3 regions of the Vogesella sp. AC12 genome follow, and region 1 is predicted to be linked to each of the others. Evidence: predicted binding sites of a transcription regulator. Region 1 holds the regulator's gene; each other region holds the start of a gene.

Evidence for each region. Region 1 encodes FNR, which switches genes on or off when oxygen is low (the NO sensors DNR and NnrR bind a similar motif). Its sites were predicted from a motif close to TTGATNNNNATCAA; they were not measured.
Region 2: NOM55_RS08280 (adenosylcobalamin-dependent ribonucleoside-diphosphate reductase) is a predicted target of FNR. The motif match lies at 2,546-2,559, and genes of this name have one in related genera.
Region 3: norV (anaerobic nitric oxide reductase flavorubredoxin) is a predicted target of FNR. The motif match lies at 1,623-1,636, and genes of this name have one in related genera.

The regions. Positions count from the first base shown of each region.
Region 1 covers NZ_JANFNU010000002.1:288,854-293,061, reverse strand. Annotated here, with positions in the region: gene hemN (oxygen-independent coproporphyrinogen III oxidase) at 1-1,081, opposite strand, end outside; gene fnr (fumarate/nitrate reduction transcriptional regulator Fnr) at 1,193-1,939, shown strand; gene NOM55_RS05205 (iron-siderophore ABC transporter substrate-binding protein) at 2,004-2,921, opposite strand; gene fhuB (Fe(3+)-hydroxamate ABC transporter permease FhuB) at 2,921-4,208, opposite strand, start outside.
Region 2 covers NZ_JANFNU010000004.1:29,555-33,762, forward strand. Annotated here, with positions in the region: gene NOM55_RS08275 (DUF748 domain-containing protein) at 1-2,420, shown strand, start outside; gene NOM55_RS08280 (adenosylcobalamin-dependent ribonucleoside-diphosphate reductase) at 2,623-4,208, shown strand, end outside.
Region 3 covers NZ_JANFNU010000001.1:399,272-403,479, forward strand. Annotated here, with positions in the region: gene NOM55_RS02025 (FAD-dependent oxidoreductase) at 1-109, opposite strand, end outside; gene norV (anaerobic nitric oxide reductase flavorubredoxin) at 133-1,524, opposite strand; gene NOM55_RS02035 (Rrf2 family transcriptional regulator) at 1,788-2,240, shown strand; gene NOM55_RS02040 (Lrp/AsnC family transcriptional regulator) at 2,281-2,721, opposite strand; gene NOM55_RS02045 (DMT family transporter) at 2,850-3,746, shown strand; gene sbcD (exonuclease subunit SbcD) at 3,850-4,208, shown strand, end outside.

The sequences.
Region 1 (4,208 bases):
CAGCGTAGTAGGCGTCGATGTCTTTTTCATTCTGCGAGTAACAGGGGCCGACCTTGCCGATCGACGACACGCCGAAGCCGATCATGTCGCAATCGGCGTGGGTGGAGTAGCCCTGGAAGTTGCGCTGCAGGCGGCCCTGCTCCAGCGCGCGCGTCAGCTCGTCACCGGGCTTGGCGAAGTGGTCCATGCCGATGAACACGTAACCGGCGTCGCTCAGCTGCTGTACCGAGTTCTGCAGGATGTCGAGCTTGGTGGCGCTGGACGGCAGATCGGCCTCGTTGATGCGGCGCTGCGGCTTGAACACGGTCGGCAGGTGCGCGTAGTTGTACAGCGCGATACGGTCCGGCGACATCGCGATCACCTTGTTGACGGTGCTTTCCAGCGAGTGCGCGCTCTGCAGCGGCAGGCCGTAGATCAGGTCCACGCTCACCGACTTGAAGCCGGCCTCGCGCGCGGCGTCGATCACCAGCCGGGTTTCCGCCTCGCTCTGGATGCGGTTCACCGCCTGCTGCACCGCCGGATCGAAATCCTGGATGCCGACGCTCATGCGGTTGAAACCGAGACGGCCCAGGTGCAGCACGGTGTCGCGGCCAACCTTGCGCGGGTCGATCTCGATCGAGAACTCGCCTTCCGGCAGCAGCTCGAAGTAGCGGTTGATGACGCCCATCACCCGGTCCAGCTGCGCATCGGACAGGAAGGTCGGTGTGCCGCCGCCGAAATGCAGCTGGATCACCTTCTCGCGACAGCCGAGTTTTTCCGCCACCAGCGCGATTTCCTTTTCCAGGTAGTCGAGGTAGGCGTCGGCACGGCTCTTGTCCTTGGTGATGATCTTGTTGCAGCCGCAGTAGTAGCAGATGGTGTTGCAGAACGGGATGTGCACGTACAGCGAAATGCCGCGATGGTTTGCCCCAATGGCGCGCTGCGCCAGGCAATGTTCATAATCATTCACCCCGAAACCGGCGTGAAAACGGTCGGCAGTCGGATAGGAGGTGTAACGCGGACCGGACCCTTCCAGTGTTTCGATCAGGGTCCGGTCGAAAACACATTGGGTCGGGATAAATGCAGAATGAGCAGCCATCATATATTTTGATTGGAAATCTGGTGGGGGACTGGTAAATTTGCGCAATTACGCCTTGATCTGCATTGACGCTCATCAAGCAAGCTCATCTGTCCCTGGAAATCGACTCTCGGTATGAACGATCTGTCCTCCCCCCTGCATTCGCTGAAAGTCACTTGTTCCAACTGCAGCCTGCGTGAATTGTGCCTGCCGGTGGGGCTAAACCGTGACGAGATGGCCCAGCTGGATGCCGTTATCCGTCAGAGCCGCCGTTTCAAGCGCGGTGAATACCTGTTCCGCAGCGGAGAAGGTTTCCGTTCTTTATACGCGGTGCGCACCGGCTATTTCAAGACCTGCGTTTCCAGCCAGGACGGCCGCGAACAGGTTACCGGTTTCCACATGTCCGGCGAGCTGATGGGGCTGGACGGCATTTCCTCCAACACCCACGGTTGCGACGCCATCGCGCTGGAGGACAGCGAGGTGTGCGAGCTGCCGTTCAGCCGCATGGAAAGCCTGGGACGCGACATCCCCAGCCTGCAACACCACTTCTTCCGCCTGATGAGCCGCGAAATCGTGCGCGACCAGTCGGTGATGCTGCTGCTGGGCAATATGAAGGCGGAAGAACGCCTCGCCGCCTTCCTGCTCAACCTGTCGCAGCGCCTGGCCAGCCGCGGCTTTGCCGCCAACGATTTCATCCTGCGCATGAGCCGCGAGGAAATCGGCAGCTTCCTCGGCCTGAAACTGGAAACCGTCAGCCGCACGCTGTCGAAATTCCAGCAGCAGGGCTGGATCCTGGTCGATCACAAGCACATCCAGCTGGTCCGCCCGGAAGAGCTGAAGGCCCTGGTGGCCGGCTGCTCGCAGGCCAACAGCGCCGGCTAAGCCCGCCGCGTGACCCAATAAAAAAGCCCGGACTTGCTCCGGGCTTTTTGCTTGTCACCGCCGGCTAGCGCGCACCATGCGGCAGCCGCAGCAGCGCGTCGCTCATCGCCTCGGCCAGGTAGTACAGCGAGAAGATGCCGCCGTAGCTCCAGGTGGCGCGCACCGCGCCGAAGCGGCCGCGCTGCACGAAAGGCATCGCCCGCCACAACGGGGTGCCGAACAGCTTGCCGGCCTGCTCGAACGGCTGCTGGTACAGCACCACGCTGTCGCGCAGCTGCCCCAGCTGCACCACCTGCTGCTGCGTCACCCCCCAGATCGACGCCGCCGGCTGCGGCGTGCCGGCGATGCCCAGCCGCTGCAGCGCGTGCAGCGGCATCGAGTTGCTGCCGTACACGTACACCACCGCCGGGCTGGCAAAACGGATCACGTCCACCCGCGGCAGCTGCGTGCCGAAGCGCTGCTGCAGCCGGCCGCGCAGGCGGGCAAAGCCCTGCTCCATGCCGGTCAGCCGCCGCTCGGCCAGCGCCGTGCGCCCGAACAGCCCGGCCAGCTGCAGGTAGATGTCACGCGCCACCTGCGCGTTGTCGTGATCGTGACGGTAGGCGTCGAAGTACAGCACCGGGGCGATGCGCGCCAGTTGCGGCCGCATGTCCAGTAGGCTGGGGCTGATGATGATCAGGTCCGGCTTCAGGCTGGCCAGCAGCTCCAGGTTGGGCTCCAGCCGACCGCCGGCCGGCAGCGTGGTAGATGGCAAGGTTGGCCGCACCACCCACTTGCGATAGTCGTCGGCATCGGCTACCGCCAACGGCGTAATGCCCAACTCCAGCAACTGTTCGGCGGCCTCCCAGCTCAGCGCCACCACCCGCTGCGGCGAGCGTGCAAAATGATGCACGCCGTCGCTGTCGCGCACGGTCAGCGCCGCCGCCAGTCCAGACCACAGCAGCAACGCTGCGGCCAACGTTGTCCAGACTGCCCGCGCCATTACGCCCTCCCCCGGCGCAAACGCTGCGCCAGCAACAACAAGATGAAATACGCCCCGCACAGCACCGAGGCCAGGATGCCGACCGGCACCTGCAGCGGGAAGATCAGCACCCGCCCCAGCCAGTCCGCCACCAGCAGCAGCACGCTGCCCAGCAGCGCCGCCAGCAGCAGCTGCTGCAGCACGCGGCGCGCGCCGAGCATGGCGGCGATATGCGGTGCCAGCAGGCCGAGAAAGCCAACCGGCCCCAGCACGCTGGTGACCAGCGCGGTCAGCAGCGCCACCAGTGTCAGCCACGTCAGCCGGCTGCGTGCCAAGTGCAGGCCGCGCCCTTGCGCCACACCGTCGCCAATGCTCAATAGCGTCAGCGCACGTTGGCCGCACAGCGCCAGCGCGCCCAGCAGCAGCACGCCGCCGCTGAGCAGCAGCGCCTGCTCTCCCGATACGCGATAGGTGGAGCCGGCCAGCCAGCCGAGGATGGCGAAGCTATCCGCCGTGCCGCGCGCCAGCGCGAACTGCAGCACCGCCTCCAGCAAGGCCGCCAGCGAGATGCCGACCAGCGCCATCATCCCCGGCGCGTACTGCTGACGCCGCCCCAGCCACAGCAGCAGGCCCAGCACCGCCAGGCTGCCGCCAAAGGCCATCAGCGGCCCGCCCTGCTGCAGCGGCCGCCCCAGCCACAGGCTGGCCGCCAGCAATGCCAGCGTGGCGCCGGCCGACAGCCCCAGGATGTCCGGGCTGGCCAGCGGGTTGCGCAGCAGCCGCTGCAACACCACGCCGGCGACGGCCAGCCCGGCACCGGCGGCCACCGCGGTGAGCGTGCGCGGCCAGCGGAACGACCAGATCAGCGCGTCCGGCCACGCCAGCTGCCAGCCGTGCGCGCCCGGCGCCAGCGTCAGGCTCAGCACGGCCAGCGCCAGCAGGCCGCTCAGCAGCAGCGCCCAGCCCCACGGACGCAACGGGCGCGCCGCCGGTGTCAGCGCCAGACTCTGCTGGCTGCCGCCCGGCAACTGGCGGCGGGTAAACCACAGCAGCGCCGGCGCGCCAATCAGTGCCGCCGCCGCACCGCTGGGCACCAGATCGGCCGACCAGCCGCTGGCCAGCAGCGCCACCGCGTCGGTCGCCAGCAGCAGCAGCGCGCCCAGCAGCGCACTGTAGGCCAGCTCGTCGCGTGCGCCGCGCGCGCCCAGCAGGCGGGCGAAGTTGGGCGTCAACAGACCGATGAAGCCGATCAGCCCCACCGCGGTGATCGCCACCGAGCTCAGCCACAGTGCGGCCAGCAGCATCAGC
Region 2 (4,208 bases), on a different contig from region 1:
GCAGCAGCTTCAAGCTCGGCCAGCTGGCGCTCAGCGGCGGCGAATTCGACCTCGCCAGCCGCCGGCTGACCGTGGGCAGGCTCAGTCTTGCCGGCGGCGAGCTGGATACCGTGCTCGACCGTCTGGGGCAGCCGGACTGGCTGGCGGCCTTGCCTCCCGCACCGGCTGCCAGCGTGAAAACCGCCGCGCCGGTCAAAGCGGCGGTAGCTACCACCAAGCCGGCGGGAGGCTGGACGGTGAGCCTGCCGGCCATCCGCGTCGACAACTGGCAGCTGCGCGCCGAGCACCGCGGCTTTGTCGCGCCGCTGGCCGCCAGTGTGCGGCTGGACAGCCTGCAGGCGGCGCTGGCGGTGGCGGCGGATGGCAGCGTCAAGGTCGGCAACGCCACGCTGGCGCTGTCGCAACTGAGCGCCGCCAGCCAGGGCAAGCCGGCGTTCGCCAGCCTGGCGCGGCTGCAGCTGGCCAGCAGCCAGCTGGATCTGGGCAAGCGGCAGCTGACGCCGGGTGACATCAGCGTCGCCGGGCTGCAGCTGGCCATCGCCCGCAACAAGGCCGGGCAGCTGGACATCGGCGAGGCGCTGCGCCCGCTGCCGGTCACCACCACCACCGCCCCGACGCCGGCCGCCGCCAGTGCCGGCCAGCCGTGGCAGATCCGCTATCCGCAGCTGACGCTGGCGCAGTCCGCGCTCAGCTGGCGCGATGCCGGCACCGGCCAGCCGGTGAGCGTGGCCTTGCAGGATGTCAGCGCCAGCGTCAGCGGCGATCCGCAGCAGGGCTTTGCCGTACAGCTGGCGGCGGCGCTGGGGCAGGGCTGGCTGCAGCTGGATGGCACGCTTGCGGCCAACCTGCAGGACATCAAGGGCAAGCTGCGCGCCAGCCGCCTGCCGCTGCGTGACGTGGCGCCGTATGCGCTGGACAATACCGTGCTGCGTTTTGGCGGTGGCGAGCTGTCGGCCGATCTCGGCTTTGCACTGCAGGGCAGTCGCTGGCAGGCCGACGGCAAGGCGGCGCTGGACAAGCTGGCGCTGTACGAACCGGGCCGGCGCGAGATGCTGCTGGGCTGGCAGCAGCTGGCCGTCAGCGGCATCAAGGCGCAGCCGGACAGGATCAGCCTCGGCGACGTGCGGCTGGTGTCGCCGCAGCTGCGGCTGATCCTCGATGAAAAGCGGGTGCCCAATTTTGCGCACCTGATGAAGCCGCAGCCGGCGGCCAAGGCGGCGCCCGCCGCCAAGGGCGATAGCGGCGACAAGCTGCCGCTGGTCGAGGTGCGTGCCGTCCGCGTGCGCAATGCGCGCATGGACTTTGCCGACCTCGGCCTCAACCCCAGCTTTGCCACCCGCATCCACTCGCTGTCCGGCACCGTGCTCGGCCTGTCCAGCCGCCCGGGGCGGCGCGGTACGGTAACGCTGGACGGTCGCGTCGACCAGTTCGGCGACGTGCGCATCCGCGGTGCGCTGTCGCCGCTGGCGGTGACCAACGATCTCGACATGGTGCTGAACTTCCGCAACATCCCGCTGGGCAGCCTCAATCCGTACTCGATGACCTTTGCCGGCTGGAAGATCACCGATGGCAGCCTGAGCACCGAGCTGCGCTACGTGCTGAAAAACCGCCAGCTACAGGGCGAAAACCGCATGGTGATCGACCACATCCAGCTGGGTGAGGAGGTGAGCGACTACGACGGTACCCGCCTGCCGCTGCGCCTGGCGGTGGCGCTGCTGGAGGACAGCGACGGCCGCATCGACCTGTCGCTGCCGGTGGCCGGCAGCCTCGATGCGCCGGACTTCTCCTACGGCCACCTGGTGTGGCAGGCGTTCCGCAACATCGTGGTCAAGATCGTCACCGCGCCGTTCCGCGCGCTGTTTGGCGGCGAGGGCTTCGACGACATCTACGCCGATGCTGGCGACGACCGCATCCCGCCGCCGGAGCGCGAGAAGCTGCTGAAGCTGGCCGAGCTGCTGGCTAAGCGGCCGAAGCTGGCGCTGGCCATCGGCGGTGGTTATGACGCCGAGCAGGACAGCAAGGAGCTCGCGCGCTACCGCGTCGACAGCGACATCCTCAAGCGTGCCGCCTACCAGCTGCAGGCCGACGAACCGCTGCCGCTGCCGGACATGGGCGATCCGGCGATCCGCAAGGCGGTGGGCGATGGCTACGCGGTGCAGTTTGGCCGTTTTGCCTGGCTCAAGCGCGTGGCCAGCGAGAAGGACACCGCCGAGCGCGCGCAGTCGATGCGTGCTGAACTGCTGGCGGCGCAGAAGATCGACGACAGCGCGCTGCAGGCGCTGGCCCGCGCCCGTGGCGAGGCGGCACGGCAGCTGCTGCTGGCGGCGAAACCGGAGCTGGCCGAGCGCATCAGCGTGCTGGACGCCGACAAGGTCAAGGCCGACAAGGACGGCGTGCCGCTGCTGCTGAAACTGAAATAAGCGCCTGCTTTTCCGCTTGCGGCCAACCTTGTCACAAGGTTGGCCGCAAGCGTTTGTTGCGCTGTGTTGCGGCTGTTGTATGCCTGCCGCACAGGGTTGGCCGCAGGCTGCTCAGTGGTGCCGCTTTAATGAAAATCAAGGGCGTGGAGTGCTGTATCTAGTAGACTTAAACTTTCAAGACACCACATCTAGCGGGGGCGGCATGAACCGGGACAATAGCGTAGCGTTTGCGGAGCAGGATATTTCACGCGAGGTATTGCTGGAAAAATACGCGAAGAACGGCGAACAGTCGGTCAGCGAAGTGCGCCAGCGCGTGGCGCAGGCACTGGCCGAGCAGGAGCAGGATCCGCAACGCTTCGCCCCGCTGTTTTTCGAGGCGCTGGACAACGGTTTCATCCCCGGCGGCCGCATCAATTCCGCCGCTGGCACCGATCTCAAGGCCACGCTGATCAACTGCTTCGTGCAGCCGGTCGGCGATGCGGTGTCTGTCAGCGAGCACGGCAAGGTCGGCATCTACGAGGCGCTGCTGCAGTCGGCGGAAACCATGCGTCGTGGCGGCGGGGTCGGCTACAACTTCAGCCGTATCCGCCCCAAGGGTGCGCGGGTGAAGGGCACCAACAGCCGCGCCTCCGGCCCGGTGTCGTACATGCGCGTGTTCGACCGCAGCTGCGAAACGGTGGAATCCGCCGGTGCGCGCCGCGGTGCGCAGATGGGGGTGCTGGATGTTAGCCACCCGGATATCGAGGCCTTCATCCACGCCAAGGACGGCGGTGACCTCGCCAACTTCAACATGTCGGTGGGGGTGTCCGATGCCTTCATGCAGGCGGTGGAGGCCGACGGCGACTGGCAACTGACCCACGCGGTGGCGCCGGCATCGGATGCCTTCCCCGACAGCTTCCAGCGCGAGGACGGGCTGTGGGTGTACCGCAGCGTGCGCGCCCGCGAGCTGTGGCAGCAGATCATGGCCTCGACCTACGACCACGCCGAGCCGGGCGTGCTGTTCATGTCCAAGATCAACGCCGACAACAACCTGTCCTACTGCGAGGTGATCGAGTCCACCAACCCGTGCGGTGAACAGCCGCTGCCGGACTACGGCTGCTGCGACCTGGGCTCCATCAACCTGTGCAAGTTCGTGCGCCAGCCGTTCGGCGACGCGCCAGCCTTCGATTTCAAGGCCTTCGAGAAGGTGGTGCGCACCTCGATCCGCATGCTGGACAACGTGCTCGACCTCACCGTGTGGCCGCTGGTGGAGCAGCAGCGTGAGGCGCAGAACAAGCGCCGCGTCGGGCTGGGCTTCACCGGGTTGGGCGACGCGCTGATCATGCTCAAGGTGCGCTACGACAGCGAGGAAGGCCGCAGGTTGGCCGCCAGCATTTCCGAACACATGCGCGATGCCGCCTACGACGCCTCGGTGGATCTGGCCATCGAGAAGGGCGCCTTCCCGCTGTTCGATGCCGACAAGTACCTGGCGGCGCCGCACTGCGCCAGCCGCCTGCCGGACAAGCTCAAGGCGCGCATCAAGAAGCACGGCATCCGCAACTCGCACCTGCTGTCCATCGCGCCGACCGGTACCATCTCGCTGGCGTTTGCCGACAATGCCTCCAACGGCATCGAGCCGCCGTTTTCCTGGTACTACACCCGCAAGAAGCGCATGGCCGACGGCACGCAGCAGGAATACCTGGTGGAAGATCACGCCTACCGCGTGTACCGCATGCAGGGCGGCGACACCAACGCGCTACCGGAGTATTTCGTCAGCGCGCTGCAGATGAGCGCGCTTGATCACATGCG
Region 3 (4,208 bases), on a different contig from region 1:
CGTCCTGGGTCAGGATGATGACGGGGGTGCTGGTATCAAGCTGGCGGAACGCCCGGGCCAGGGTGTAGCCGGCGTGGCCGCTACCGATGATGACGAGGGGTTTTTTCATCAGGAATCTCCGGGGACGGTTGTTTACGCGGGAACAAAGTCGCTCTTACCCATGAAGCACACCGGGCACAGGAAGCTCTCCGCGACATCCGGCCAGGCGGTGCCGGCGGCCACGCCTTGCGAGGCTTCGCCCTGTTGCGGGTCATAGGCCCACGAGCAGGTCTTGCAGCGCATCTTGCCGCTGCCACAGCTGCCGGTATCACTCGCCGCCAGCGGCTCGCGCTGGCCCAGCTGCCCGATGAAGGCCTCGCCAAAGCGCACCGCCTGCGAGAGCGCATCGTCGGTTGGTCGCCATTCCGCGGCGATGCCCTGGTTAAGGACACGGAAGCCAGCGTCGTCCAGGCGTTTGGCGATGCGTTCCACCGCGCCGCCGCTCCAGCCGTGGGTGCCGAAGGCCGCCGCCGCCTTGTTCCTGAAGCGCAGGCCGGTCATTTCTTCGAGCAGGGCGGCGACGTGCGGCAGCATCACGTTGTTGACGGTCGGGCTGCCGACCAGGATGGCCTTGGACTTGAATACGTGGGTGAGCACGTCGTTCTTGTCGCTGTTGGACAGGTTGAACAGCTTGATCACGACATCCTGATCGGCGTTGCGGATGCCCTCGGCAATTGCCTCGGCCATCATGCGGGTGCCGTTCCACATGGTGTCGTAGACCAGGGTGATCTGGTTTTCCTGGTAGTCGTCAGCCCATTTCAGGTACTGCTCGACGATCTGGGTCGGCTTGTCGCGCCAGATGATGCCGTGGCTGGTGGCGATCATGTCGATCGGCAGATTCAAGGCCAGCACTTCGTGGATTTTCTGGGTCACCAGCGCGCTGAACGGGGTCAGGATGTTGGCGTAATACTTGATGCACTCTTCCTGCAGCTCGACCGGGTCGCACTGGTCGTTGAACATCTGCGCGCTGGCGTAGTGCTGGCCAAAGGCGTCGTTGCTGAACAGCACGGCGTCGCCGGTCATATAGGTGGCCATGCTGTCCGGCCAGTGCAGCATCGGCATCTCGACGAATACCAGCTGCTTGCCGTTGCCAAGATCCAGGCTGTCGCCGGTCTTGACGATCTTGAAGTTCCAGTCTTGGTGATAGTGGCCGCGCAGTGACTTGGCGCCGTTGGCGGTGCAGTAGATCGGGGTGTCGGGGATGCGCGCCATCAGCGCCGGCAGGGCACCGCTGTGGTCGATCTCGCCGTGGTTGGCGATGATGTAGTCGATGGCGCCGAGATCGACTTCTTTTGCCAGGTTGGCGACGAATTCTTCGGCATACGGCGCCCACACGGTGTCGATCAGCGCGATCTTTTCTTCCTTGATCAGGTAGCTGTTGTAGCTGGAACCGCGGTGGGTGCTGTATTCGCTGCCGTGAAATTCGCGCAGCTCCCAGTCCTGTTTGCCGACCCAGCGGATATTGTTCTTGACGGTGAAAGCCATGGTGATGCTCCTTGAGGGGGTATAAGATTCGTCTGAGATGAATCTTATACCCGATAACATTCATAGAAAATGAATGTTATCGAGCAAAGTCCATTCGCTTGAGGCGCATCAAGAACGCGCGTTTCCGGCCGGCTTTTACCGCAACGGCAGGCCGGCGTGACGCAAACCGCCGCAACCGGGCGCTGGCCGGCAGGGTAGAATGGCGGCCCGAGTCCGACTGCATAAGCCGCCGGATTGAACAACACTATGGAATGGTCCCGACCGTGCGATTGACCGCCTTTACCGACTACTGCCTGCGGGTAATGATGTACAGCGCGCTGGCGGGCGAGCGCCTGGTGACCATCGGCGAGATCGCCCACGCCTACGACATTTCCGCCAGCCACCTGACCAAGGTGGTGCATTTTCTGGGGCAGCAGGGCTATCTCACCACGGTGCGCGGCAAGGGCGGCGGCATGCGCCTGACGCACGCGCCGCAGCAGGTCAACCTCGGCCAGCTGGTGCGGGCGGCGGAGGCAGACAACGTGCTGGTCGAGTGTTTCGACGCGCAGCACTCGCACTGCCGCATTGCCGCGTGCTGTCGGCTGTATCGCGTGCTGCACGCCGCGCAAGAGGCCTTCTACGGCGAGCTGTCACGCCACACCCTGGCCGATCTGCTGATCCAGCCGGCGGGCCTTGGGCGCGCGCTCGGCATCGAGATTCATCCCGTCTCCGACTGAGCGATACGCGCTGCGGCCAACCTTGCGTGGCTGCGTTCTGCTACGGCAGCAGCGGCGGCAGCCGGCGCAGCACCGGGCTGGCCTTGACGATGCTGGTGGCGGTGGTGGCCAGCTCGGCAAAGCCGTCCAGGATCTCGTCCAGCTGGCCGATGTCGCGCAGCAGCAGGCGGGCGATGTAGCAATCCTCGCCGGTGACCTTGTCACACTCGGTGAACTGCGGCGTGGCGACGAGGCGCGCCTCCAGCGCCTTGAGCTGGCCCGGCAGCGGGCGCAGCCGCACGATGGCCTGCAGGGTGTAGCCCCACTGCGGCCAGTCCAGCTCCGGCGTGTAGCCGCGAATGGCGCCGTGTTCCTCCAGCCGCTTCAGCCGTTCCGACACGCTGGGGCCGGACATCTTCAGCTGCCGAGCCAGCTCGGCAATGCTCTGCCGCGCGTCCTGTTGCAGCAGCCCCACCAGCTGCACGTCGATCCAGTCTTTCATTGCAGGCAATCCTGTCGATTTGGCGATATTTACAAGGTAGCAGGCGGTTTTTGCCTTGCAAAGCCCATTCAACCGGCTGCGCGAGCTGCGTATGCTGTAGCACACTAGCCTGCAAGGAGAACCTGATCATGACACAACAAAATTTACGCACCGGCGTGCTGCAGATGCTGGCCGCCATGGCCCTGTCCGGCACCATCGGCTGGTTCGTGCTGCAGTCGGGGCAGCCGGTCTGGAACGTGGTATTCGTGCGCTGCGTGCTGGGTGCGTTGGGGCTGGGCCTGTACGCCTGGTGGCGCGGGCTGTGGCAAACGTGGCCGTTTACCCGGGCCAGCCTGCTGTGGTGCATTGCCGGCGGCGTGGCGCTGGTGGGCAACTGGCTGCTGCTGTTCAACGCCTATCACTACAGCTCGATCGGCATCGCCACCGTGGTGTATCACACCCAGCCGTTCTGGCTGCTGTTGCTGGGTCGGTTGCTGTTGGGCGAGGCGCTGACGGTGCGCAAGTTGGCCGCGGTGGCGGTGGCGTTTGCCGGCATGCTGCTGATCGTGCAGCCGGGGCAGGGTGCCGGCGGCGGGCTGCTGGGCATCCTGCTGGCGCTGGGCGCCGCCATGCTGTACGCGGTGGTGACGCTGATCAGCAAACAGCTGCCGAAGACGCTGGCGCCCACCCACATCGCCTGCGTGCAGACGCTGACCGGCGTGCTGCTGCTGTGGCCGCTGCTGGACAACGCCAGCCTGTGGGTGGCCGGCAGCCATTGGGGCTATCTGGCCACGCTGGGGCTGGTGCACACCACGCTGATGTACATCATCATGTACGCCGCCTTCCGCCAGCTGCCCACCCACTGGATCGGCCTGCTCGGTTTCAGTTACCCGGTGGTGGCGCTGCTGGTGGATTACCTCGCCTACGGCCGGTTGCTGGATGGCTGGCAGCTGCTGGGCGTGTTGCTGATTATTGCGGCCAACGTGTGGGGGCTGCAGCGGGTGCCGGTAGCGGCTGCCCCGCAAGTGGCAAAGGCCGGTGCCTGATCCTGAATAAATTGGCGGCAGGCGGGCAATCCGTCTGCCGCCATGCTGCCGGCACGGCGGGCTTGCTACAATCGGCCACATTGCCACCGCTCCCGTATCCCTCATGCGCATTCTTCACACCTCTGATTGGCACCTCGGCCAGCACTTCATGGGCAAGACCCGCCAGGCAGAGCATCAGGCCTTCATCGACTGGCTGCTGCGGCAAGTGCGCGAGCACGCCGTCGACGCCGTCATCGTCGCCGGCGACCTGTTCGATACCGGTGCGCCGCCCAGCTACGCGCGCGAGCTGTACAACCGGCTGGTGGTGGCGCTGCACGGCAGCGGCACCGCGCTCGTGCTGCTGGGCGGCAACCACGACTCGGTGGCGACGCTGGCGGAAAGCCGGCCGCTGCTGACTTGCCTGGGCACCCACGTCATCCCGGCGGTGGAGGCCGACCTTGAGCAGCAGGTGCTGGTGTTGCC